Neorhizobium galegae: one gene and its partner. The protein of the gene in region 1 binds, or shares a complex with, the protein of each later gene. Links are inferred from orthologs where the notes say so. Each region holds a gene or a part of one and is shown on either strand. Other genes may lie near its edges. The genes, in order: LZK81_RS01340 and dnaN.

Region 1 (9,858 bases):
CCGCAGCGTCGGTCCTGCGATCGGCGGAGCGATCGTTGCGGCCGCGGGCGCGGCGGCCGCGTTCGCTGCCAATTCGATGAGCTATTTCGCCCTGATCTATGCCTTGATCCGCTGGAAACCGGAAGGCCGCGACAATGCGCTGCCGCGCGAGACGCTTATGCGGGCGCTTTCGGCCGGTCTCGGCTATGTCCTCATGTCGCCGAACATTCTCAATGTGCTGTTCCGCGGCCTTGTCTTCGGTCTTTCGGCAAGTGCCGTCCTGGCGCTTCTGCCGATCGTCGCGCGCGATCTCGTTTCCGGCGGCCCGTTGACATACGGCATCATGCTCGGCGCTTTCGGGGTCGGCGCGATCGCCGGTGCCATGGGCAATTCGCGACTGCGTGAAAAGCTATCGAGCGAATCGATCGTCCGCCTGTCCTTTCTGGGTTTTGCCGCGAGTGCCGCGATCATCGCCATGAGTTCAAGCACGCTGCTGACCGCGATCGTCCTCCTCGTGCCCGGCGCCTGCTGGGTGCTGGCTTTGTCGCTGTTCAATACGACGGTGCAGCTTTCGACGCCGCGATGGGTGGTCGCCCGCGCCCTTTCCTTCTATCAGACGGCGACGTTCGGGGGCATTGCCGGCGGCAGCTGGGTGTGGGGTATCCTGTCCGATACGTTCGGCGTCTCGATCGCGCTGACGCTGTCGAGCCTGGTCATGTTGCTTGGCGCTCTGGTCGGCATGCGCCTGCCGCTGCCGCAGTTCAGCGATGCCAATCTCGATCCGCTCAACCGCTTCAACGTGCCGATGCTGAGCCTCGACCTGCAGCCGCGCAGCGGACCGATCGTCTCCTTGGTGGACTATACCATCGCCGACGAGGACGTGCCGGAGTTCCTGGCGCTGATGTCGCAGCGACGCCGGATTCGCATCCGCGATGGCGCGCGGCAATGGGCGCTGATGCGCGATCTGGAACATCCGGAAATCTGGACGGAGACCTATCACACCGCCACCTGGGCCGACTACGTGCGCCACAACCAGCGCCGCACCCAGGCGGATGCCGAGGTCTGGGACGCGATCCGCACTCTTCATCGCGGCGAAGAGGGCCCCCGCGTCCACCGGTTGATCGAGCGTCAGACGATCCCGCCGAGCGACGACATTTTCCACAAGTCGCCGCCCGACCTGCACCACTGACTACCTGATTTTTCCCTTGAGCGACGGATCGGGAAAACACGTTGGAGCAAGGCCGTTCTTTGCCTGCCAGTCGCCGAGCGCACGGCGGGTCTTGTAACCCGGCAGGCCATCGACATTGCCCACGTCATAACCCTTGGCGACCAGCGCCTTCTGCATCGCGAGCACGTCGGAGCGCAGCATCTTGCCGACATCGCCCCAGGGCGCCTGGAAAGGTCCTGCGCCCGACGCGATGCGATCGGCCAGATTGCCGATGAACAGCGCGTAGAGATCCGAGTTGTTGTATTCCTTGATCACATAGAAATTCGGAGTGACGACGAATTCCGGCCCGTTGCGCCCCGCCGGGACCAGCATCATGCCATCAGCCTTGAGGTCGGCCGCGGGAAACGCCTTTCCGGAAATGCGGGTGATGCCCGTCGCAGCCCAGGCCGAGACGGGCTTGGCGAGATCCGGCCCTTCCTGCGCGCAGGAAACTTTTGCGGGGATCGTCACTTCGAACCCCCAGTCGCGGCCGCGTTGCCAGCCTTCCTTCTGCAGGTAGTGGGCGATCGAGGCAAGCGCATCCGGCACCGAGTTCCAGATGTCGGGACGACCGTCACCGTCGAAATCGACGGCATATTTCAGGTAGCTCGACGGCATGAACTGCGGCTGGCCGAGTGCCCCAGCCCAGGAGCCCTTCATTGTCGCCGCATCGACATCACCCCGCTCGATCATCTTCAGCGCTGCGATCAGCTCTTCACGGAACATGTCCTTGCGGGTCGACATGAAGGCCTTGGTCGCCAGCACCTGCACGGCCGAATAGGGCATCCGCGCCTTGCCGAACCCGGATTCACGGCCCCAGATGGCGACGACGATCTCGCCCGGCACGCCATAGGCCGCCTCTATCTTCTTCAGCGTCGCCGAATAGGTGGAGGCAAGCCCGCGGCCGGTGGCGGCAAGCCCTTGCAGGCGCTTTTCGGAAAAATAGGCCCCCGGCGAGGAAAACTCCGCCTGGCTCTGGTCCTGCTGTTTCGGCGGCTCCGAACCCGGCGGCACCAGGTCCGGCAGGTCCCAGTTCAGCGCCACGCCCTGAAAGGCGGTCTTCAGCGTCTTCTCGGAAATCCCCGCTTTCCTCGCCACCGGACCCAGATCGCCGGCAATCCATCGCTGGAACTGCTTTTCGACATCGGGACGGCTCTGGGCGAGAGCGGGGAGGGGGAGGAGGGTTGTCGCTATGAGGAAAAGAAAGGCTGCGATGTGCCGGAAGGCACCCCCTCTGCCCTGCCGGGCATCTCCCCCACAGGTGGGGAGATCGACGTGTTGCGACGCCTCGACCACCTTGAACGCTGCGATCGGACCGATGCCGGCGCGTCTTGCCGATCTCCCCACCTGTGGGGGAGATGCCCGGCAGGCCAGAGGGGGGCGAGCTTGCTCATCGTGATCCTCTTAAACGCTAAATCACCGTCCGCGCCCGAAGCGCCGCCGTCAGTGTGCCCTCGTCCAGATAATCGAGCTCCCCGCCGACCGGCACGCCATGCGCCAGCCTGGTGATCTTCACGTCGATGCCCGAAAGCTGGTCGGTAATATAGTGGGCCGTGGTCTGCCCCTCGACGGTCGCGTTGACCGCGATGATGATCTCGCGGATGACGCCCTCGTTCACCCGGTCGATCAGCCCGCGGATATTGAGGTCGTCGGGGCCGATGCCGTCGAGCGGCGAGAGCGTGCCGCCGAGCACGTGATAGGCGGTGTTCATCGCGCCCGTCCGCTCCAGCGCCCAGAGGTCGGAGACGTCTTCGACGACGATCAGCATCGTCTGGTCGCGGCGGATATCGGTACAGACTGTGCAGGGATCGACGGTATCGACATTGCCGCAGCGCGAGCAGATCTTCACCTTGTCATAGGCTTCGCCCATCGCGCCCGAAAGCGGCCCGAGCAGCTGTTCCTTCTTCTTGATCAGATGCAGCGCGGCCCGGCGCGCCGAGCGCGGCCCAAGGCCCGGGACCTTTGCCAGAAGCTGGATGAGTTTTTCGATTTCGGGGCCGGTGACTCGCTTTGCCATGTTCTCCCTTTAGCCCATATGCTTGAAAAACGGAATCGCGGAAGGACCGCTCATGAAACTTCTCGCCATCTGCCTCGGTCGCCCGGAAAGGCTCCCGGGCAAGAGCTTCAAGACCGGCATCTACAAGTCGGCCGTCAATGCCGCCGTCATGATCGACGGCCTCGGTCTCGTCGGCGATGCGGTCCGCAACACGAAACACCACGGCGGCGAGGATCAGGCGATCCTGCTTGAGGGCTCGCTGACGCTGGACTGGTGGGCGGACGCGCTCGGCCGCGATTTCCCGCCGGGCACATTCGGCGAGAACCTGATCGTCGAGGGTCTCGACAACCGCGATGTCGCCGTCGGCGACCGTTTTCATATAGGCGAAGTCGTGCTTGAGGCGACTTGCGCCCGCTCTCCCTGCAACACGCTTGCAGTGAAGATGGGCGATCCGAAATTCCTGAAGACCTATGTGAGGGCCGCCCGCCCGGGCATCTATTGCCGCGTCGTCAAGTCTGGGATGGTCTCGCCTGGCGATCCCGCCCGCCACCAACTTTATGCCGGCGAGCGCGTCATGATCGCGGAAATGCTGGCGGCCGTCGGCAGGAACCTGTCGGAAACCCAGCGAGCCCGCTTCCTGGCCGCCCCAATAGGCCACCGCTGGAGGCCTACTTTCGAGACCTAGCGGGTCGCGATCGCCGCTGCCGCACTCGCCATGGCGCCGGCCGAAATCCGGTTGGCGATCCTCACGGCCCGGGGGCTCTTCAGGAACTGGCGGGCCTTGGCGGCAAGCAGCACCCAGGCAAGATCGACGACCACGAGCACCACGAACATCGCGGCGACCAGTTCCAGCCAGCCGGTCAGCGTCACGCCGCCGAGATCGATGATCGAAGGCAGCAGCGCCACATAGAACATCATGATCTTCGGGTTGCCGAGCGTCACGGTGAGGCCGGCGAAAAACATCTTCAACACCGAGCGATTTTCCGGAAGGTCTTCGCCGGAGCTGGCAGGTTCGGTGAACCACATCTTCCAAGCGAGATAGAGGAGGTAGGCGACGCCGATCCACTTGATGGCCACGAAGACGGCATGGAAGCTTTCGGCGATGGCGGCAAGGCCTGCGACCGCAAACGAAAGCCATATGGCCTCGCCGACCCACATCGCCGCGAGAAACGGCAATACGTCGCGATAACCCTTGGACAGAACGCGCGCCACGAGCGCGGCTATGCTGGGACCAGGCGAACCTGCGGCGACGAAAAGTGCCGCTGCGAAAACCAGAAGTGACGTCAACGTCATCGGAGCTCCCCTATTCCCTCGGACCAGGATCAGAACGGCATCTTGAAGCCGGGCGGGATCGGCAGGCCGGCGGTCAGTTCCTTGGTCTTTTCGGCGGCGATCACCTCGGCGCGCTCCTTGGCGGCCTTGTGGGCGGCGACGATCAGGTCTTCGAGGATCTCGACATCGTCTTCCTTGAACAGGGACGGATCGATCTTGAGGCCGAGCATGTCGCCCTTGCCGTTGAGCCGCACGGTCACCAGCCCGCCGCCGGATGTGCCTTCGACGTCGAGAGCGGCGATTTCCGCCTGCATCTGCTCCATCTTGGCCTGCATTTCCTTGACCTTGCCCATCATGCCCATGATGTCGCGCATCTGTCTGTCCTCTTCTCTTATAGTTCGATGTCGTCGCCGGGCAGGATGTCGCCCTCTTCGGATTCCGCGGTCGCCGGTGCCGGCAGGTCCTCGGTCTCGCTTTCATCCTCTTCGCTGGCGCGAATGCGCACGTCGGTGATCCTGGCGCCGGGGAACTGGGCAAGGATCGCCGCCACGTCCGGATCGGCGCGGGCGTCGGTGAACTGCGCTTCCCGCACGCTCTTTTCGGATTCGACCAGCGTCGGCTCGCCGGCCTCGTTGCTGAGCGTCACCCACCACGTGATCCCGGTCCATTCCTCCAGCCGCGCCTTGAGGTCGCCGGCAATGGTCTTCGGCGCTTCGCCGGAAAGATTGATCTCCAGCCGGCCCGGCTCGATCTTCACCAGCCGCACGAAATTGCGCAGCAGCGCCTTCAGCCGCGGATCGCGGTTCTTGGAGCAGAGATCGGCGATATCCTGGATCGAATTGACGGGTACCTTGGGAACTGGTTTTTCGGCTGGCTGTTCTTCCGCGCGGCCGACGGGCATTTCGCGCGGCGTCGTATTCGGCACGGCCTGCAGCATCGCGGTCGGACCGCCGGAAGGAACGCGCGGGCTCGCCATTTCCGTGCCGCGCGCATTCACTGGCGATTGCGGCGGAGAAACCGGCCGCCCACCGCCACTGCCATTCGGAACCGGTGCCCGCTGGCCGTCGCCGTTGCTGAAATCGGCAAGCCTTCGGGCAGCATCTTCCGGCGAGGGAAGATGGGCCGCGTGCGTCAGCCGGATCAGCACCATTTCGGCCGCACCCGCCGGGCGCGAGGAATTTTCGACTTCCGGAATGCCCTTCAGGAGCATCTGCCAGATGCGCGACAGCGTACTCACCGCGACGCCTTCGGCAAATTCGCGGCCGCGCACGCGCTCCACTTCGCTGATCGAAGGATCGCTGGCGGCGTCAGGGATATATTTGAAACGGGTGGTCAGATGGGTGAAATCGGCAAGGTCGGTCAAAACCACGACCGGATTGGCGCCGGCCTCGTATTGCGCCGTGAATTCCGAAAGGGCAGCCGTCACGTCGCCGCGCACGATATGCTCGAAAAGGTCGACGATGCGGGCGCGGTCGGCAAGCCCCAGCATGCCGCGCACGGTCTCCGCGATCACTTGGCCGCCGCCATGCGCAATTGCCTGGTCGAGCAGCGACAGCCCATCGCGCGCCGAGCCTTCCGCCGCACGTGCGACCATGGCGAGCGCTTCCGGTTCGGCCGGAATGCCTTCCTTTTCCAGGATGGTCGTGAACAGGCCGACCAGATCGGCGGCGCTGATTCGGCGCAGGTCGAACCGCTGGCAGCGCGACAGCACGGTGATCGGAACCTTGCGGATTTCGGTCGTCGCGAAGATGAACTTCACATGTTCCGGCGGCTCTTCGAGCGTCTTCAACAGGCCGTTGAAGGCCTGAGTCGAGAGCATGTGCACTTCGTCGATGATGTAGACTTTGTAGCGCGCCGAGACCGGGCGGTAGCGCACCTGCTCGATGATCTCGCGGATATCGTCGATACCGGTATGCGAGGCGGCGTCCATCTCGATCACGTCGACATGCCGGCCTTCCATGATCGCCTGGCAATGTTCGCCGGGGATGCGCAGGTCGATGGTCGGCTTGTCGATGTCTGGCGTCTTGTAGTTCAGCGCGCGGGCGAGGATGCGGGCGGTCGTCGTTTTGCCGACCCCGCGAACGCCGGTCAGCATATAGGCCTGGGCGATGCGTCCGGTCTCGAACGCGTTGGTCAGCGTCCGGACCATCGGCTCCTGGCCGACCATCAGGTCCGAAAAATCCTTGGGACGGTATTTGCGGGCGAGCACCCGGTATCCGCTGCCTGCGGCGGGGTTGGCTGCGGGAGTGCTTGGAGATGTGGGCCCGGTATCGCTCATTCAGTCCTGCCAGCCTGCGCGGGCCAATCCTGAGCACGGTCTTGACCGGGCCGGAAGCTGACCAAGATGGTAGTACAAGTAAAAGGGTGGGAGGCTGGCACGGCGACCCGTGCCTGGCTCGTTAGGGCTGCTTCCTTCCGGACCTGACCCGGTTGGCGAGTGGCTCGTCCACCACCAACCTCCCAACGTCCATATCGTCAATAACGCTTCCAAATGCAAGCCAACCCTGTAAAAAACTGCTATCGAACAGAAAAACAAGGGAGGAAAGTTTGAGCGAATTCGAACTGGACGGGAGGATAACCCGCGATTCCGATCTTGTGAGCGTGCTCACCCTCTGCCAGCTCCGCATCCAGAACGACAGCCGCTGGCCCTGGCTGGTCATGGTGCCGCAACGCGCCGGCATGACCGAGATCTTCGATCTTTCGCCCGCCGAACAGGCGCTGCTCTCGGTCGAGGTCAACAGGGTGGCCGCTGCCCTGAAGACGGTGACCGGCGCCACCAAGATCAATGTCGGCGCACTCGGCAATATCGTCCGCCAGCTGCATGTCCATGTCATCGCCCGGTTCGAGGGCGACCCGAACTGGCCCGGCCCGATATGGGGTTTTGGCCAGCCGGTGACATATGAAGAGCAACAAAAGCAAGATTTTCTCAACAAACTGGTTGAAGCCCTTTCATGACCGCGACCCTTTTCGACACCGACTCACCCCATCCCGAACCGAGCACGCTGACGGCTTTTTCCGGCAACAAGCTGGATCGCCGGGCCGAGTACCGTGAGGACGATTGCGTCGAGAAGGCGCTCGCCGTGGAAGGCGCCCATATCCTCGCCTTCACCGGCAGCCGGCTGATCCTGAAGCACGACAGCCAGATCCTCGACCCGCTGTTCTCGCCTTACGAGCTTGCCGAACTGAAGCCGGATTTCGACAACGCCGTGCTGCTCGGTTACCACGAGACCGGCGAGCCGCGCATCGCCGTGCCGATGCTGATCCCGGCGGAAGAACTGGCAAGCCACTACAAGCCGACCGAGGCCCGCGCCCTCTTCCGCGATCAGCTGATCGAAGGCGAGTTGCAAGGCGAGGTCGCCCAGGCGGTGGCACTTCTCAACTGGAATGCCTCCAACAAATTCTGCGGCAAATGCGGCTCGCCAACCGAAACCAGGATCGGCGGCTACAAGCGTGTCTGCACCCAGTGCCAGCACATGACCTTTCCGCGCACCGACCCGGTGGTGATCATGCTCACCATCGACGTGGAGCGCGATCGCTGCCTGCTCGGCCGCAGCCACCATTTCCAGGAGGGCATGTATTCCTGCCTCGCCGGTTTCGTCGAGCCGGGCGAAACGATCGAGGATGCGGTGCGCCGCGAGACCTTCGAGGAATCCGGCATCGAGACCGGCCGGGTGCGCTACCATGCCTCGCAGCCCTGGCCGATGCCGCATTCGCTGATGATCGGCTGTTACGCGGAGGCGAAGTCCACCGAGATCAGGATCGACCCGCAGGAAATGGCCGATGTCCGCTGGTTCGAACGCGCCGAGGCCGCCGCCATGCTCGATGCCGGCCCGGACGCCCCGCTTTTCGCGCCGGTCAGGGGTGCAATCGCCCACCGCCTGCTCCGCGACTGGATCGAGTGGGGTGAGGAGCGGTCAGGCGAAGCCTGAGCAATCGGTCCAGTGGATCGGTTGCAGCGACGAACGCCCGGAGCCCAGGCGAAGGGCTGGGCGGTCCGGCCGAATCGAGCTCGACTTTATCATGGGGCCGGAGGGTTTCAGCAAAATGACCGTCGCCCGCTCCGAGCGCCTGCTGGCTCTTCTCCAGACGCTCCGGCGCTACCGCCAGCCCGTCAGCGGCGCGAAACTCGCCGCCGAGACCGGCGTCAGCCTGCGCACGCTCTATCGCGATATTGCCAGCCTCCAGGCGCAGGGCGCCTTCATCGAAGGCGAGGCGGGCCTCGGCTACGTGCTCAGGCCCGGCTTCATGCTGCCGCCGATGATGTTTTCGCAAGAAGAGATCGAGGCGCTGGTGCTCGGTTCCCGCTGGGTGGCGAAAACCGCCGACCCGCGGCTGGCCGCCGGCGCCGTCGATGCGCTCGCCAAGATCGCCGCCGTCCTGCCGCCGGACCTCAAAGAGGATCTCGACAATTCGACGCTGCTTGTCGGCACGCCGCGGCGAAGCGAGAGCGGAGCCGATCTCGCCCTGATCCGAAGGGCGATCCGCGCCGAACATATCCTCGAACTCGCCTATGAAGACGAAAAAGGAGTGCTGACCCATCGAAAAGTCTGGCCATTCGCCCTCGGCTTCTTCGACAGCGTCCGGGTCATGATCGCCTGGTGCGAGCTTAGGCAGGACTTCCGGCATTTCCGCACCGACCGTATTTCCTCCGCGGTTTCGACCGAAACGCGTTATCCGCGCCGCCGGCCGGTCCTGCTCAAGGAGTGGCGAGAGGCCGAGGGAATTCCGCCCCAGCCATGAACGCTGCTGCCATTATCTGACAGTAGGCTGCGATAATCTCCGGTCAGTCCCAACCAAAAGGAGTACTGACATGGTCCATCCCGATTTCGCCATCCTCTTCGTCGACAATCCGCTCGCCAGCACCGATTTCTACCAATCCCTCTTTGGCGCCGAGCCCGTGGAAAGAACCCCGACCTTTGCACTCTTCGTGCTGAACACCGGCATGAAGCTCGGCCTCTGGTCGCGCCACACGGCTGAACCGTCGGTGAGGGGTGAGTGCGGCGGCACGGAAATCTGCTTCAGGCATGACGCTGCCGCCGACGTGGACAGGATCTATGCCGACTGGTCCGCCCGCGGCCTGCGCGTACTGCAGACGCCGGTCGAGATGGATTTCGGCTACACGTTCGTCGTGACCGATCCCGATGGGCATAGGCTCCGCGTCTATTCCATGAGCGCTGACTGATGGAGGCCGTCATGGGCGACGAGCAGAAGTGCTGGATCGCCGTCGCCTGCGCCGCCCATGTGCGGGGCGGGTTGGCCGGCGGTTTCATGCAGGTGTGCCACGGCAAGGGCGGGCCTTTGCGGCGTGTCCGGCCGGGTGACCGAATAGCCTACTATTCACCGACCGAAACGCTGGATGGAGGCGCGCCGTTGAAGGCTTTCACCGCCATCGGAACTGTCGAGG
Region 2 (16,338 bases), 220 kb from region 1 along the record:
GCATCCGAAGATCATCACATTCATCAGGCCGCTCCCGCCAATCGCCATTCTTCCCGCACTTCCGGATCGTCTTCCACACCGCGTGCCTCGGCAAACCGCGAGAAGTCGTCTTCTGTCATCAGCCGCTTCAGGGCCCATATAGCCATGCCGCGCACCACGGGCGAGGGGTCGCTCGCAAGTTCGAGACATTGCCCAGCGAGCCTGGCGTCACCGGAATTGCCGGCAGCGATCAGCACGTTGCGGATGAACCGGTCGCGGCCGATGCGCTTGACCGGCGAGCCGCTGAAGAAGGTTCGAAAGGTCGCATCGTCCAGGGTCAGCAGAAACCCGATCGACGGTTCCTTCAGGTCTTCGCGCGCCTGCAGCTTCATTTCCGAGGCGCTTGCCGCGAACTTGTTCCAGGGGCAGGCAGCAAGACAGTCGTCGCAGCCATAGATGCGGTTGCCGATCAATGGCCGGAATTCCGGATCGATCGGGCCTTTGTGTTCGATCGTCAGGTATGAAATGCAGCGGCGCGCGTCGAGCCGATAGGGAGCCGGAAAGGCAGCCGTCGGACAGGCGTCGAGACAGGCCCGGCAGGAGCCGCAATGGTCGGTCTCGGGCGCGTCTATAACAAGGTCGGCCGTGGTGAACAGGCTGCCGAGGAAAAGCCAGGAGCCATGGGTGCGGCTAACGAGATTGGTATGCTTGCCCTGCCAGCCGAGCCCAGCCGCCTCCGCCAGCGGCTTTTCCATCACCGGTGCGGTATCGACGAAGACCTTCACGTCCTCGCCGGCGCGCGCGGCAAAGCGCGTGGCGATCTCTTTCAGCCGGCCCTTGATGACGTCGTGATAGTCGCGGTTGCGCGCATAGACCGAGATCGCCGCCTTGTCGTGCTTTTCGAGTACGCCGCGCGGGTCCTCGTCCGGCCCGTAGTTCAGCCCGAACATGACTATCGAACGCACCTGATCCCACAATACCTTCGGGTCGGCGCGGCGTAGCCTCGTCTCTGCCATCCAGTCCATGCTGCCGTGGTGGCCGTCGGCCAGGAAAATCTCCAGCCGCTCCGGCGCCCGCGGGATGCTGTCCGGGCCGGTAACATGGCAGAGATCGAAGCCCTGCGCCTTCGCCTCCTCGCGGATGAAGGCGGTCAGCTTCTCCCGCCGCGGGAGCGCCTTTTCTTCCTCCCGCGAGGTCGCGTCAGAAATCAAGGTCCGCATAATGGGATACCGGGGTGAGGCCGCGGATGCGTTCGGCAAGCATCGGCCGGAAGGAGGGTCGCGATTTCAGCCGCTGATACCAGTCCTTGGCGACCGGCGTCTCCGACCAGTCGATCTCGCCAAGATAATCGAGAATCGAAATCGAAGCGGCGGCGGCAAGGTCGGCATAGCTCAGCCGGTCGCCCGCAAGCCAGGGCCGTGAACCGGCAAGCCAGGAGAGATATTTCATGTGCTGGCGGATATTGGCGCGGGATGTGCGCAGCACCTTCGAATCCGGCGCGCCTCCGCCTTGAGCCGTCGTCATCTGCAGCTTGTAGACCCGCTCCCGGGTCAGCGGCCGGGTGACATCCTGCTCCATCTTCTGCAGGAACCATTCCGTCAGGCGCCGGATCTCGGCGCGCTGCCACGGGTCTTCCGCAAGCAGCCGGCGGTCGCGCTTCAGCACGCCGTGGGTTTCGTCGAGGAATTCCAGGAGCACGGAAGGGCCACAAAGCACTCTCATGCTGTCGTCGACATAGACCGGGAGCGTGCCCGCAGGATTGAGCGTCAGGAATTCCCGCCGCTTTTCCCATGGCTGTTCCTCGACCAGATCCGCCTGGAAGCCATATTCGGCGAGAATCAGCCGGACGAACCGGGAGGCCGAAGACATGGAATGATGATAGAGCGTGGGCATGGATACTTGAACTTCACGAACTTCGTATAGGAGGGGCAGGGGCGCCTCGCGCGCCCGCCTGACATATGGCAGCTATATGGATTTGGTAGTCCCAAGACAAGCAACGGCTCATAAACTGCTTAAAACTGCCCTTATCTGCTCAATAAAGGATTAAGAATGGCGGATCAGTCCATCATCAGCGCGCTCATCCTCGGTTTGATCGAGGGGCTCACTGAATTTCTTCCTGTTTCCTCGACCGCCCACGTTCTCTTGGCTGGTCATTTCCTCGGTTTCCAGTCCCCCGGCAACACTTTCGCGGTCCTGATCCAGCTCGGTGCGATCCTCGCCATCCTGCTCGTTTATGCCCGCAAGCTGCTGCAGATCGCGGCCGACCTGCCGACCAGTCCCAAGGCGCGCAGGTTCGTGGCAACGGTGCTGACCGCATTCCTGCCCGCGGCGGTGATCGGCGCTTTGGCCCACAGCTTCATCAAGGCCGTGCTGTTCGAGACGCCGATGCTGATCTGTGTCATGCTGATCCTCGGCGGCTTCGTGCTGCTTGTGGTCGACAGGATCAAGTTTCAGCCCAAATACCACGACGTGATGGATTATCCGCTGTCGCTCGCCTTCAAGATCGGGCTCTTCCAATGCCTGGCGATGATCCCCGGCACGTCGCGATCCGGCGCGACGATCGTCGGTGCACTGCTGCTCGGCGCGGATAAGCGCTCGGCGGCGGAATTTTCGTTCTTCCTCGCCATGCCGACCATGCTCGGCGCCTTCGCGCTCGATCTTTACAAAAACCGCAATGCCTTGAGTCTCGACGACAGCGCGTTGATTGCGGTCGGTTTTATCGCCGCTTTCGTCACTGCCATCCTGGTAGTGCGCTCGCTGCTCGATTTCGTGTCGAGCCGCGGCTATGCGCCGTTCGCCTACTGGCGAATCGTCATCGGCGCCGCGGGCCTGATCGCCCTGCTGCTGGGAGCGTAAAAAGAAGGCGGCTCAAAAGGCCGCCGACTTCCCGATCACATCAATGATGGATGGATGCCGTGCTGCACGGGTCGACGCCGTATGCGGGCGTGCATTCGCTCTTGCCGGCTGCGCCCGTCGTCGGGGCCATGAAGGAGCCCGCGAGGATGATCAGCGCTGCGCATGCAAAAAAGAGGGCGATGGGCTTGCCCATGGAGGAATGCCTTTCGATGGAAGATTTTATCGTCACGGTTGCGCCGCTTGTTTGGTGAGGGAGGATCTATGGGTTGGATTAGAAGAATTCAATAAAGGATTTTGCTGAACCGGCCGTTAACGCGAACGCTTCAGCCACTGCGACCTTTGTGCCACAATCCTTGCCCGAAACATGAGCGACAACAAAGGGGTGCCCGATTTTTCATCGGGCACGACCGGTATATCGAAGCGAAACAAATCGCTGGATATGGTTAATGATATCAGGCCGCGCGGCCGGAGCCCGTGTACTGGCCCTGCGGGCGATACTGCACAAGGTAGGATGGCAGGATAGAGGACGCGAGCGTCGGGCGGATGCCTATCCCCTGCAGCGTGCGGCCTTCCGTGACGGCGGCATCGGAAACCACGGTGTCGATCTTCAGCAGCTTCACCTGGTCGCTGGTGATCGGCGGCTGGACGAAGGGGATCAGAGACGCGATGCTGCCGATCAGCGATGCGAAGCCGAAGGGCAGAGAGACGAGCGCATTGCTGCGATTGGTGACGCGCAACATCGTCTCGAGACACTGGCGGAAGGTCATGACCTCGCCGCCGCCCAGCTCATAGATCTTGCCGGATGCAATCGTGCCGTCGACCGAGCGTGCGACGGTTTCGGCAACGTCCTCCACATAGACCGGCTGGAACTTCGTCTTGCCGCCGCCGATCAGCGGCAGGGCAGGGAAAGTGCGGGCCATGGAGGCGAACTTGTTGAAGAAGCTGTCTTCCGGGCCGAAGACGATCGACGGCCGCAGGATCACGGCATCCGGCAGCGTCGAAAGGATCGTCGCCTCGGCGCGGCCCTTGCTGCGTGCATAGGACGATTCCGAATCGACATCGGCGCCGATCGCGGAAATATGGGTAAGCTTGGCACCGGCCGCACGTGCCGCATCGACAACCGCGCGAGCACCAAAATCCTGGACGGCGTCGAACGTGTTGCGGCCGCTCTCGAACATGATGCCGACGCAGTTGACCACATGCGAAGCGCCTTCGACGGCCTTGATGACCGACTGGCGGTAGCGAAGATTCGCCTGGACCAGCGAGATCTGCCCGACATAGCCGGCCGGCAGCAGGAAGCCTGCGAGATCCGGACGGCGGACGGCAACCCGGACGCGATAACCGCGCTTGGCGAGCGTACGAACCACATGCCTGCCGACGAAGCCCGATCCTCCGAAAACGGTGACGAGCGGCGGAAGGTTGTTGATGGTCATGGCGTGCTCCGGGAGCCTGTGGGACGAGATGAGTGCTGTTTAACCGAATCGCGGCACGGGTGGAAGTGTCTCCACTGCCGCACCGACCGCGACAACCGATTCTTAAAGGCCGTCGAGGACGACGATTTCGCCATCCGCCACTTCCTGGCGGATCTTGATGGCGATCGCATATTCGGGCGAATTGTAGCAGTCGATGGCGGCCTGCATCGAAGGGAATTCGATGATGACGTTGCGGGCGCGGGACTTGCCCTCCATCGCCGCCATCGCGCCGCCGCGGGCGAGGAAATTGGCGCCGTATTTCTCGAAGGCGGGCGTGGCGGCTGCGATATAGTCCTTGTAGCGTTCCGGATCGCGGACATCGACGCGAGCGACCCAATATCCCTTGGCCATGGTATTTCCTCCAACGTGTTTTCGGTTGCGATGACTTCAGGCAAATTCCGGGGTGAGTCAATATGACAGGCTTTGCGCCCTATCCTGCGGTCCCCGGGAACTCTTCCCGGACGGCGGCCGGGAGAAATCGTCTCCGGTAACGAGTAGTCGTCAGAGCGCGCCCTGCATCTCGGCGAGGATGGCTTGTGCCGCAGCCTTCGGATCCGGCGCCTTGACGATCGGACGGCCGACGACGAGATGGCTCGATCCGGCCCGCAATGCGTCCGAAGGCGTCATGACCCGCTTCTGGTCGCCTGCGTCCGAACCCGCAGGGCGGATGCCGGGCGTGACGATCGCCATGTCAGGACCGACGATCTTGCGCACCGCAGCCGATTCCTCGGCCGAGCAGACGATGCCGCCCATGCCGGCCGCCAGGGCTTGTTCCGAGCGGCGCAGAACCAAGGTGTGCGGGTCGTATTCGTAACCGGCGTCGACGAGGTCCGTCTCGTCCATCGAGGTCAGGACCGTAACCGCGAGCAGGCAGAGGTCGGAACCCCTGGCTGCCTCGACCGCGGCGCGCATCGCCTTCGGATAGGCGTGCAGGGTGAGCATAGTCATGCCCATCTTGACGATGTTCTCGACGCCCTTGGCTACCGTGTTGTCGATGTCGAGCAGCTTCATGTCGAGGAAGACTTTTTTGCCATCCTTCGCGAGATCGCGAGCAAATTCGAGACCGCCGGCAAACACGAGCTGATAGCCGATCTTGTAGAAGGAAACAGTGTCACCGAGCGTGGCGACCATCTTTTCGGCTTCGCCGATGGTCGGAATATCGAGGCCTACGATGAGGCGATCACGAGCGTTCATGCCTGGAACCCTTCCCATTTTTCGATGGGCGTCCAGTCGCATGAGACAGTCCGATCCGCAAGGGTGAAGCAGAAGAGATTTCCGCCGCCACCCGGCTGGTCCCGGTCGCGGGCGATCGGCGAGCCGGTGAGGTGGCATTTCAACAGCGTTCCAACGCCGCCATGCCCGACGAAGGCGATCGGCATGTGTGGATCGTGATCGGCGAGAATTCTGGTGACCGCCGAAACGATGCGGCTCTGCGCGTCCACGGCGCGCTCCCAGCCTTTGAAGCTCTCTTCCGGATGGGCAAAAAACCAGTTCGCAGCGTCCTCGAACAGCGGCGGCGGCAGGAAACCGGTCGCCGAGCGGTCGTTCTCATGGGTGTCGTGCGCGATCTCGATCGAAATCCCCGAGGCGGCAGCGATGATTCCGGCGGTCTCTATCGCTTTCACTTCGTCGCTGGAGATGATCCGGCCGAGCTTTTTTGCCCAGTCGGACTGTGCGGCCTCATGGGCGCGGGCAGCGCCGACATCCGAAAGCCCCCATTGAGGCACCGGAACGTCCGGATCGATACGAACCTGGGGATGGGTGATGTAGAGACCGAACGTCATGGTCAGCCGCGGCTATAGGTCCAGAGCTGCGCAGGCGGAATATTGCGGACCACGAAGTCGTAATGCTTGATCCGGTAACGGTCGGGCTGGGCGATGATCGGCGAGACGGGACCGTAGGTGATCTGCATCACCGGCCGGCCGGCCGGGATGCGGTCGAGCAGGTCTTCGAGCATCGCGATACGGCGCTCCATCGGGAAACTCAAAAGCGGGATCGCCGAAACGACGCTGTCGAAGGTCTTGTCCTTCCAGGCGCCGAGCGTGCGCTTCAGGTCGAAGGCGTCGCCGTTGATGAAGTTCACACCCGGATAGGTGCGGAGGAGATGCTGAAAGAAATCGGTCGAATATTCGACCGAGACCAGGTTTTCCGGCGAGACGCCGTGCTTCAGGATCGCCTTGGTGATGATGCCGGTGCCGGGTCCGAGTTCGAGCACAGGCAGGCCCGAGGCCGTGTCGATGACGCTTGCCATGCGTTTGGCGGTGACGGAGGAGGTGGGGCAGATCGCGCCGACCCGTTTCGGGCCGTCGATCCAACCCTTGAAGAACCGGATCTCATCATCGAACTTGCGGCCGAGCCGTTCCTTCAAGCGCAGTTCCATTTTTTAGCCTCTCCCTTTTGCCCCATGTGGAACCCCAATGCCGCAAAAGCAAGGAAAAATGTCGCACCTGGGAAACCGCATGAAAAAGGCGGCTGGAGTTTTCCAGCCGCCTCAATGATTTAAACCCGCATCGGCATCAACACATAGAGCGCATCGTCGCCCGCCGTGTCGCGCACCAATGTCGGAGAACCGGCATCCGCCAGCATGAAGATTGCGTCGTCACCCGAAAGCTGGGCGGTAATGTCGAGCAGGTATTTGGCATTGAAGCCGATTTCCATCGGATCGTTGTCGTAACCGACCGCAACCTCTTCCGTGGCGCTGCCCGAATCCGGATTATTGACGGTCAGCATCAGCTGGCCGTCGGTCAGCGACAGTTTTACGGCTCGGCCGCGTTCGGAGGAAATGGTCGAGACGCGGTCGACGGCCCTGGTAAAGCTCTGGCAATCGACGCGCATTTCCTTGTCGTTGCCGGTCGGGATGACCCGCTGGTAATCCGGGAAAGTGCCGTCGATCAGCTTCGATGTCATCACGACCGAGCCGATTGTGACGCGGATCTTGGCATCGGAAACCTCGACCGTGACAGCCGCTTCCGGATCGTCGACCAGTTTCTGCAGCTCGCCGACCGTCTTGCGGGGAATGATGATGCCCGGCATTCCTTCCGAGCCCGACGGTGCCTGCACATCGGCGCGCGCCAGACGGTGACCATCGGTCGCGACCGCGCGAAGCTTCAGGTCCCCGTCGGCTTCGATCGTGTGGAAGAAGATGCCGTTCAGGTAGTAGCGGGTCTCCTCGGTGGAGATCGCGAACTGGGTGCGGTCGATCAGCATTTTCAGATCGGTCGCCTTCAGCTTGAACGTATGCGTGAAGCTGCCGGCGGTGAGATCCGGGAAGTCCGATTCCGGCAGGCACTGCAGAGAGAATTTCGACCGGCCGGATTGCACTGTCATCGAGCCGCCGTCCGGGTTGGTGGCGAGCAGCACCTCGGAACCGTCCGGCAGCTTGCGGACGATTTCATAAAGCAGGTGCGCCGGAACCGTCGTGGCTCCGGCAGTCTCGACCATAGCCGGCAGGACCTCGGTGATTTCGAGATCGAGGTCGGTCGCCTTCAGATCGAGACTGGCGCCGGACGCGCGCATCAGCACGTTGGAAAGGATCGGGATCGTGTTCCGCCGCTCCACCACGCGATGCACGTGGTTCAGCGACTTCAGAAGGTTGGACCGCTCAAGAGTAATACGCATGGACGCAATCGCTTTCGACCGTGACGATCCGGCAGGGCCGGACCCTGATATTCTGCCGGCTTTGGGCCAGCCGGATGATGTGGACCGGCAAAATGGCAGACAACGCCTTCGAAAAGCAAGAGGTGAACAAGGCGTTAGCAAGTCATTTCACATCTGTCTCACGCACTGCACACAGAAAATATGCGTTCTCAACGGCTTGCGCTTTACTTGCCGAAGCCCGCCGGCTTGCCCATAAAGGCACATGACCATCCTTTTGCGCGTGACATTCCTTGACCGATGACCTGAAGAGCAGCCAACGCGGCTATCGCGTCGCCAACACTTTCGTGCCTGCGCGGCCGCTGGAGCCGGCGCTTTATCTGGTCGCAACCCCGATCGGCAATCTCGGCGACATCACGCTGCGGGCGCTCGAAACGCTCTCCGGCGCCGATGTGCTGGCCTGCGAGGATACTCGCGTAACCCGCGTGCTGCTCGACCGCTACGGCATCGTCAACCGACCCTACGCCTATCACGAGCACAATTCCGACGAGGTCGGGCCGAAGCTCATCGCGGCGCTGGAAGAGGGGAAATCGGTGGCGCTGGTCTCCGATGCCGGCACCCCCTTGGTTTCCGATCCCGGCTACCGGCTCGGCCAGATGGCGATCGAGGCCGGCCACAAGGTCGTGCCGATCCCCGGCGCCTCGGCGCCGCTCGCGGCCCTTGTCGGTTCCGGCATGCCGTCCGATGCGTTCCTGTTCGCTGGCTTCCTCCCGGTCAAGGACAAGGGTCGGCGGGACCGGCTGGCCGAGCTTTCGAAAGTGCCGGCGACATTGATCTTCTTTGAATCGCCGCATCGCATCGGCGCAACGCTTGGCGCCGCCGCCGAAGTGCTCGGGACCGGCCGGCGTGCGGCGGTCTGCCGCGAATTGACGAAGACGTTCGAGGAGTTCCGCCGCGGCACGCTGGAGGAGCTTGCCGCCTACTATAATGGCGATCGCGTCGTTAAGGGGGAGATCGTGCTGCTCGTGGCGCCGCCGGAGGCCGAGGAGCCTCCCGGCGAGATCGAGGTTGACGCGCTGTTGCGCCAGTTGGCCTCTGCAATGCCGGCCGCCAAGGCCGCCGCCGAAGCTGCCCGCGTGACGGGACTTCCGCGCAAGGACCTCTATCAGCGGCTTCTGGACCTGAAAGGCGAGGCAGGTGGCGGAGAGTGACCCAGGCTTGAAACGCCGCAAAGCCGAGCGGCAGAAGGCTCAGCGATGGGGCCATGTCTCGGAATATCTCGCCGCGCTTTATCTCTTTGCCAAAGGCTACAAGGTTCTGGCGATCCGCTACCGTACTAGGCTCGGCGAGATCGATCTCATCGTCCGCAAGGGTGATCTGGTGGCCTTTGTCGAGGTGAAGGCGCGGATCGGCGAGCAGGAGGCGATCGACGCCGTCGGTTTTTCGACACAGAGGCGCATTCGGGCCGCAAGCGATCTCTGGCTTTCGAAGCGGCAGGATGCCGCAAGGCTATCACAACGTTACGACGTGGTCGCGGTGCTTCCGGGCCGTCTGCCGCGGCATTTTGCGAACGCTTTCTGACGCTGATGTGAAATTGTTGCATAGGTGTGCAATGTAACATTTCTGACATAAAACTGTTAAGGGCCTGTCACAGCCTGGCCCTATTGCGGTCCTCACCCCAACAAAGGTGGAGAGGACCTTAAAATGTTCAAAAAGCTTTCGATGGCCGCGATCGCGGTCGCTCTGTCCGCGACCTCGTCGCTTGCTGCGACCGAAGTCACCTGGTGGCATGCCATGGGCGGCGAGCTCGGTAAGAAGCTCGAAGAGATCGCTCAGAAGTTCAACGAGAGCCAGAGCGACTACAAGGTCGTTCCAGTCTACAAGGGAAGCTATCCGGAAACGTTGACCGCCGCCATCGCCGCGTTCCGTGCCGGCCAGCAGCCGGCCATCGTCCAGGTCTTCGAAGTCGGTACCGGCACGATGATGGCCGCCAAGGGCGCCGTCTACCCGGTCTACAAGCTGATGGCCGACGAAGGCGAACCCTTCGACACCAAGACATTCCTGTCTCCGGTCACCGGCTACTATTCCGATACGAAGGGCAACATCCTGTCGCTGCCCTTCAATTCCTCCACGCCGATCATGTACTATAACAAGGACGTCTTCAAAAAGGCTGGCCTTGATCCGGAGGTTGCCCCGAAGACCTGGAAGGAAGTCGAGGAATTCTCGAGGAAGATCGTTTCCTCCGGCGCTGCCAAGTGCGGCCTCACCTCGGCCTGGATCACCTGGGTCCAGACCGAAAACCTTTCGGCGCTGCATGACAAGCCTTTCGGCACCCTGGAGAACGGTTTCGGCGGTGTGAAGTCCGAATTCACCTTCAACGGTCCTCTGCAGGTCAAGCACTGGGCAAACCTGAAGAAGTGGCAGGACGAAGGCCTGTTCAAGTATGGCGGTCCCGTCGGCGGCGACCAGGCGGCGACCATGTTCTATTCCCAGGAATGCGCCATCACGATGAACTCCTCCGCAGGCCGCGCCGGGGTCATCAACAACGCCAAGACCTTCACGCCGGGCTTCGCTCCGCTGCCTTATTACGACGACGAGATCAAGGAGCCGAAGAACTCCATCATCGGCGGTGCCACCCTCTGGGTGCTGAACGGCAAGGAAAAGGCGACCTACAAGGGTGTAGCCAAGTTCTTCAGCTATCTCTCCAAGCCGGAAGTCCAGGCCGATTGGCACCAGTTCACCGGCTACCTGCCGATCACCAATGCCGCATATGATCTCGGCCAGAAGCAGGGTTATTACGCAAAGAACCCGGGCTCCGACATCGCCATCAAGCAGATCACCCGCGGTACTCCCTCGGAAAATTCGAAGGGCGTGCGGTTCGGCAACTTCACCCAGGTCCGCACCATTGTCGACGAAGAGTTCCAGGCGCTCCTCGCCAACAAGAAGGACGCCAAGCAGTCGCTCGACAGCGCGGTGCAGCGCGGCAATGCGCTTCTGCGTGAATTCGAGGCTGCCAACTCGAACTGATTGTTCCGATTGCTGCAGGGAGGACCGGCTGCCGCCGGCCCTCCCTTGCTTGCTTGTTACGTTGTAGTGAGGGACCGGTGGATACCAAGAGAACAACCTTCAACAACCGCCTGCTGCCCTATCTGCTGCTCGCGCCCCAGCTCGCTATCACGCTCGTCTTCTTCATCTGGCCTGCCGCGCAGGCAGTGAAATCCTCCTTCGAGCGGGAAGATCCTTTTGGCTTCTCGACCGTTTTCGTCGGATTGACCCATTATCGGCGGCTGTTTGAGGACCCGAACTATCTGGATGCTCTCTGGCGCACCGCCGTATTCGCGGTATCCGTAACCATCCTTTCGATGATGCTCGGCCTTGCATTCGCGGCTGCGGTCGACCGCCTGGCGCGGTCCGCGAAAATCTATACCACCCTGCTTGTCTGGCCTTATGCCGTCGCACCCGTTGTGGCGGGCGTCCTGTGGTGGTTTCTCTTCAATACATCCACGGGCCTGTTGCCCTTTTTCCTGGAGCGCATCGGCATTCGCTGGGACCATGATCTCAACGGCACGCATGCCATGATCCTGATCATCATCGCGGCAGCCTGGAAGCAGATCTCCTACAACTTCCTTTTCTTTCTGGCCGGGTTGCAGTCGGTGCCGCAGTCGCTGATCGAGGCAGCCGCCATCGACGGTTCAGGCCCGGTGAGGCGCTTCTTCACCATCTCTCTGCCGCTTCTGTCTCCGACGACGTTTTTCCTGTTCATCATCAACGTGAACTACACGATGTTCGATACCTTCCCGATCGTGGATGCCACGACGGGCGGCGGGCCCGCCCAGGCGACGACCACGCTCGTCTACAAGGTCTATCAGGACGGTTACGTTGGTCTCAACATCGGTTCGTCCTCGGCGCAGTCGGTATTGCTGATGTTGATCGTGATGCTGCTGACCTTCGTCCAGTTCCGCTTCGTCGAACGCCGCGTCCAGTATTGAGGAACGATCATGGTTGAAAATCGCCCCTTCCTGACCTTCCTCACCCACGCTTTCCTGATCCTGGGATTTCTGATGGTCGCGCTGCCGGTCTATGTCGCGATCGTGGCATCGACCCACGACATCTCGACGCTGATGAGCGGGCCTGTCCCACTTCTGCCGGGCTCGCATCTCATCGAGAACTATTCGACCATTCTGACGAGCGCCTCTGCGGCTCACGGCCTGCCCAATTATTCGCATATGGCGCTGAACTCTCTGATCATGGCGTTGGCGATTACGGCCGGAAAAATTGCCATCTCGATCCTTTCCGCCTTCGCCATCGTCTATTTCCGGTTTCCTTTCCGGCTGCTGGCCTTCTGGATCATCTTCGTGACCCTGATGCTGCCGGTCGAGGTGCGCATCATGCCGACATACAAGATCGTCGCCGACCTCGGCATGCTGAATTCGTGGGCCGGCCTGACTGTCCCCCTGATCGCATCGGCCACGGCGACGTTCCTGTTCCGCCAGTTCTTCATGACGGTCCCCGACGAGCTTCTGGAAGCGGCCCGTGTGGACGGAGCAGGCCCAATGAAGTTCTTCCGGGACATTCTGCTGCCGCTCTCACGCACCAATATCGGCGCTCTATGCGTCATCCTCTTCATCTATGGCTGGGTTCAGTACCTCTGGCCGCTCCTGGTGACCACCGACCCCGGCTATTACACGCTGATGATGGGGATGAAGCGCATGGTCACCGTGCAGGACGGCGTCATCGAGTGGCAACTGGTCATGGCAGGTTCCGTTCTCGCCATGCTTCCCCCCATCCTCGTCGTGGTTTTCATGCAGCGGTTGTTCATCCGCGGGCTCACTGAAACGGAGAAATAACATGGCTGGAATTCACATTTCGGAAGTTTCGAAGATCTATACCGGCGGCGTAAAGGCGGTAAGCTCCGTCTCCATCGACATAGCCGACGGCGAGTTCATCGTCCTTGTCGGTCCGTCTGGCTGCGGAAAGTCCACGCTGTTGCGCATGGTTGCGGGGCTGGAAGCCATTTCCGCGGGCGAGGTGAAAATCGCCGGCCGGGTCGTCAACGAGATCGAGCCGGCCGAGCGCGATATCGCCATGGTGTTCCAGAATTATGCGCTCTATCCGCATATGACGGTGTATAACAACCTGGCCTACGGTCTGAAGAACCGTGGTACGCCGAAGGCCGAGATCGACGCGCGCGTCGCCGAAGCCGCCCGCATGTTGGAGATCACCCAGTATCTGGAGCGCAAGCCCCGCGCACTTTCCGGCGGCCAGCGCCAGCGTGTTGCCATGGGCCGCGCCATTGTCCGCAAGCCGGCAGCCTTCCTGTTCGACGAGCCGCTCTCCAATCTCGACGCCAAGCTGCGCGTTTCCATGCGCGGCGAGATCAAGCGTCTGCAGCGCCGCCTTGGTACCACGTCGATCTACGTCACCCACGACCAGCTCGAAGCCATGACGCTGGCCGACCGCTTGGTCGTTCTGAACGGCGGCCAGATCGAGCAGATCGGTGCACCGCTGGAAGTCTACCACGCGCCGGCCTCCACCTTCGTTGCAAGCTTCATCGGCTCGCCGGCCATGAACCTCGTCAAGGGCGAGCTGCATGGCGACAAGCTGGCGATCGGCCCGGCGATGGTCGCCCTCAACGGTTTCGCGCCGACCTCCGGTGCCGTCACCGTCGGCGTCCGCGCCGAGGATCTGCGCATCGCCCGCGACGACGAGGAGGCTCTGCCCTTCCGACTCGAATATACCGAGGAACTGGGTGCCCAGCGCCTGATCCACGGCACCGTCGGCGATCAGCAGATCACCGCGGCCGTTTCGCCGGAGATTGCGCTTTCCCCGGAAATGCGCGTCGCCGTCGACGCCAGGCGCCTGCATTTCTTCTCGATCGAAACGGGCAAGCGCCTGCCGGGCCACGTTCCGGCCGAGGCAAAGCTCGCGCCGGTCGAACCGGTTATCTGAGGGCCCAATCCGAAATTGAGGCCGATCGTTAAAATTCTAACATCGGCCTGAAGAGCGGGCTTACTCTTTGCCGTTAGCATCTCCCGGAATTGACAGCTTCCGGGGGAAAGATGAGTTGGCACGTCCTCGCCGCGACCGCAGCGGCAATTGCATTTCGGTCAAAGTCCTATGCACCCGAGAAGCCGAAGGTGAAGCCGTTTATCGGCGCCTGTCCGCATTCTCTCGAAATGAAGCCGATGCCGATCGAGCCCACCTGGGTCATCGCCGGCGATCCGCAGGCGCGTGCCGGTTCTCATTCCACCGCCGAGGACGATTGCGCGACGACCGGTGTATGGGAATGTACGGCGGGCGAGTTCCGCTGGTACTTCCATTGGGACGAAACAGTGGTGATCCTTGAGGGCGAAGTGCATGTGACTGCCGAAGACGGCACGCAGCGCGTTCTCCAGGCAGGCGATGTCGCCTATTTCAAGGGCCGGACCTGGGCCACCTGGCGCATCGACAAATATCTGAAGAAGGTCGCCTTCATCCGCCGGCCTTTCCCGAAGCCGATCGCCATGCTTTTCCGCCTGCGCAACATGTTGCGGGCAAAGACGCAGGTCGGCATCTCCGCGTGATATCGGCCGATTGCAGTTGCCTTTGACGGCCCGCCATCCTACATCAGGCGGGCCAATCCTAGGGGGCTGAAGTCATGGCGAAAATCCGCAAGGTCGCGTTCCAGATGGACCATATCTCCGGCATCAGCATTGCCGGCGACTCCACTTTTGCCATGGCGCTCGAAGCGCAGGCGCGTGGCTTCGAACTGTTTCACTACACTCCCGACCGCCTGACCATGCGTGACGGCAAGATCTTCGCCGCTGTCGAACCGTTGCAGGTGCGCGACGTCAAAGGCGATCACTTCACGCTCGGGGAGAAGGAACGCGTCGACCTGTCGGTGATGGACGTCGTCCATCTCCGCCAGGATCCGCCCTTCGACATGGGTTATATCACCTCGACGCATCTGCTCGAGCGCATCCACCCGAAGACGCTTGTCGTCAATGACCCGGCCTGGGTGCGCAACTCGCCGGAAAAGATTTTCGTCACCGAATTCGCCGACCTCATGCCGGCAACGCTGATCAGCCGCGATCCGGGCGAAATCGCCCGCTTCCGGGAAGAGATGGGCGATATCATCCTGAAGCCGCTCTACGGCAATGGCGGCGCCGGGGTTTTCCATTCCGCCCGTGACGACCGCAATTTCACGTCGCTGCTCGAAATGTTCGGCCAGATGTATCGCGGCGAACCCTATATCGCCCAGGCCTATCTGCCGGCCGTGCGCAAGGGCGACAAGCGCATCCTGCTGGTGGACGGCGAGCCGGTCGGCGCGATCAACCGGGTTCCCGCCGAACACGACAGCCGCTCCAACATGCATGTCGGCGGCCGTGCCGAGGCAACCGAGATCACGCCGCGCGAGAAGGAAATCTGCTCCCGTATCGGACCCGCCCTGCGCGAGCGCGGCTTCATCTTCGTCGGCATCGATGTCATCGGCGATTACATGACCGAGATCAACGTCACATCCCCGACGGGCATCCGCGAAGTCAAGAAGTTCGGCGGTGCCGACGTCGCAGGCCTCCTCTGGGATGCAATCGAGGCAAAACGCGCCTGATGAAGCCGAGGCGTTTCGGAAACGGGTCGCCTTTGTTCTCGCGATGCAACCGCCTGCAACCCATTTGCAGCGGATGCGTGAAATTGTTCGACTAACGTTCTTGTTTCATTCCGTTTTCTATGTCAGATTGCAATTCCTGGCACGGAAAGCGTGTATCGCTGGCGTCCTGGACATGAAGTTAGGGGCGGGGTGGATATGGTTTCGCGCGTCAGCACAGTCGCATTCCAGGGCATAGAGGGCGTTCCGGTCGACGTGCAGGTCATGGTCGGGCCGGGCAAGATCAACATGCATATCGTCGGCCTGCCGGACAAGGCGGTGGCCGAGAGCCGCGAGCGGGTGCAGGCGGCACTGCACGCCTCGGGCCTTGCCATGCCGCCGAAGAAGATCACCGTCAATCTGGCGCCGGCCGACCTTCCGAAGGAAGGCTCTCATTTCGACCTGCCGATCGCGCTGGCATTGATGGCGGCGCTGGGCGCCGTTCCCGGCGATGCACTTACCGGCTATGTCGTGCTCGGGGAACTGAACCTCGACGGAACGCTTGCGCCTGTGGCCGGAGCACTTCCGGCGGCAATCGCCGCCAACGCCTTGGGAAAGGGCCTGATCTGCCCGGCTGACAGCGGCGCGGAAGCCGCCTGGGCAGGCGCCGAGATCGATATCGTCGCGCCACGCAGCCTGATCGCGCTCGCAAACCATTTCCGCGGCACCCAGGTCATCTCCCGTCCGCAGCCGGCAATTCGCGCCTTGCCTGCCAATTTGCCGGATCTGGTCGACATCAAGGGTCAGGAATCGGCCAAGCGGGCGCTGGAAGTCGCCGCCGCCGGTGGGCATAATCTTCTGATGGTCGGCCCT

Evidence for each region.
Region 2: the proteins of LZK81_RS01340 (region 1) and dnaN are in contact, whole or in part, in a cryo-EM structure (PDB 8GIZ), measured with the Escherichia coli proteins. The link is inferred for Neorhizobium galegae from one-to-one orthologs.

The regions. Positions count from the first base shown.
Region 1 is NZ_CP090095.1:284,631-294,488, forward strand. What follows is about bases 4,290-7,288. They hold LZK81_RS01340 (DNA polymerase III subunit gamma/tau), read right to left. Parts: upstream 6,733-7,288; coding sequence 4,846-6,732; downstream 4,290-4,845. Other genes in these bases: LZK81_RS01330 (LysE family translocator), read right to left, coding at 4,290-4,475; LZK81_RS01335 (YbaB/EbfC family nucleoid-associated protein), read right to left, coding at 4,505-4,828; LZK81_RS01350 (HIT family protein), read left to right, coding at 7,002-7,288. In the rest of the region: LZK81_RS01310 (MFS transporter), read left to right, coding at 1-1,168; LZK81_RS01315 (lytic murein transglycosylase), read right to left, coding at 1,169-2,401; recombination mediator RecR, read right to left, coding at 2,598-3,203; LZK81_RS01325 (MOSC domain-containing protein), read left to right, coding at 3,256-3,867; more of LZK81_RS01330, read right to left, coding at 3,864-4,289; more of LZK81_RS01350, read left to right, coding at 7,289-7,409; nudC (NAD(+) diphosphatase), read left to right, coding at 7,406-8,383; LZK81_RS01360 (helix-turn-helix transcriptional regulator), read left to right, coding at 8,499-9,194; LZK81_RS01365 (VOC family protein), read left to right, coding at 9,265-9,636; LZK81_RS01370 (EVE domain-containing protein), read left to right, coding at 9,648-9,858. UniProt on the Escherichia coli protein: Part of the beta sliding clamp loading complex, which hydrolyzes ATP to load the beta clamp onto primed DNA to form the DNA replication pre-initiation complex.
Region 2 is NZ_CP090095.1:500,262-516,599, forward strand. What follows is about bases 5,867-8,796. They hold dnaN (DNA polymerase III subunit beta), read right to left. Parts: upstream 7,926-8,796; coding sequence 6,807-7,925; downstream 5,867-6,806. Other genes in these bases: LZK81_RS02465 (histidine phosphatase family protein), read right to left, coding at 5,867-6,091; pmtA (phospholipid N-methyltransferase PmtA), read right to left, coding at 6,094-6,687; rsmI (16S rRNA (cytidine(1402)-2'-O)-methyltransferase), read left to right, coding at 8,195-8,796. Outside these bases: LZK81_RS02425 (SDR family oxidoreductase), read right to left, coding at 1-24; tRNA epoxyqueuosine(34) reductase QueG, read right to left, coding at 24-1,199; LZK81_RS02435 (glutathione S-transferase family protein), read right to left, coding at 1,180-1,872; LZK81_RS02440 (undecaprenyl-diphosphate phosphatase), read left to right, coding at 2,029-2,835; LZK81_RS02445 (hypothetical protein), read right to left, coding at 2,876-3,028; LZK81_RS02450 (complex I NDUFA9 subunit family protein), read right to left, coding at 3,288-4,268; LZK81_RS02455 (DUF1330 domain-containing protein), read right to left, coding at 4,371-4,658; pyrF (orotidine-5'-phosphate decarboxylase), read right to left, coding at 4,809-5,501; more of LZK81_RS02465, read right to left, coding at 5,498-5,866; more of rsmI, read left to right, coding at 8,797-9,112; LZK81_RS02485 (YraN family protein), read left to right, coding at 9,099-9,482; sn-glycerol-3-phosphate ABC transporter substrate-binding protein UgpB, read left to right, coding at 9,606-10,928; sn-glycerol-3-phosphate ABC transporter permease UgpA, read left to right, coding at 11,006-11,890; sn-glycerol-3-phosphate ABC transporter permease UgpE, read left to right, coding at 11,900-12,748; LZK81_RS02505 (sn-glycerol-3-phosphate import ATP-binding protein UgpC), read left to right, coding at 12,750-13,850; LZK81_RS02510 (cupin domain-containing protein), read left to right, coding at 13,961-14,464; and 2 more genes. UniProt on the Escherichia coli protein: Confers DNA tethering and processivity to DNA polymerases and other proteins. Acts as a clamp, forming a ring around DNA (a reaction catalyzed by the clamp-loading complex) which diffuses in an ATP-independent manner freely and bidirectionally along dsDNA.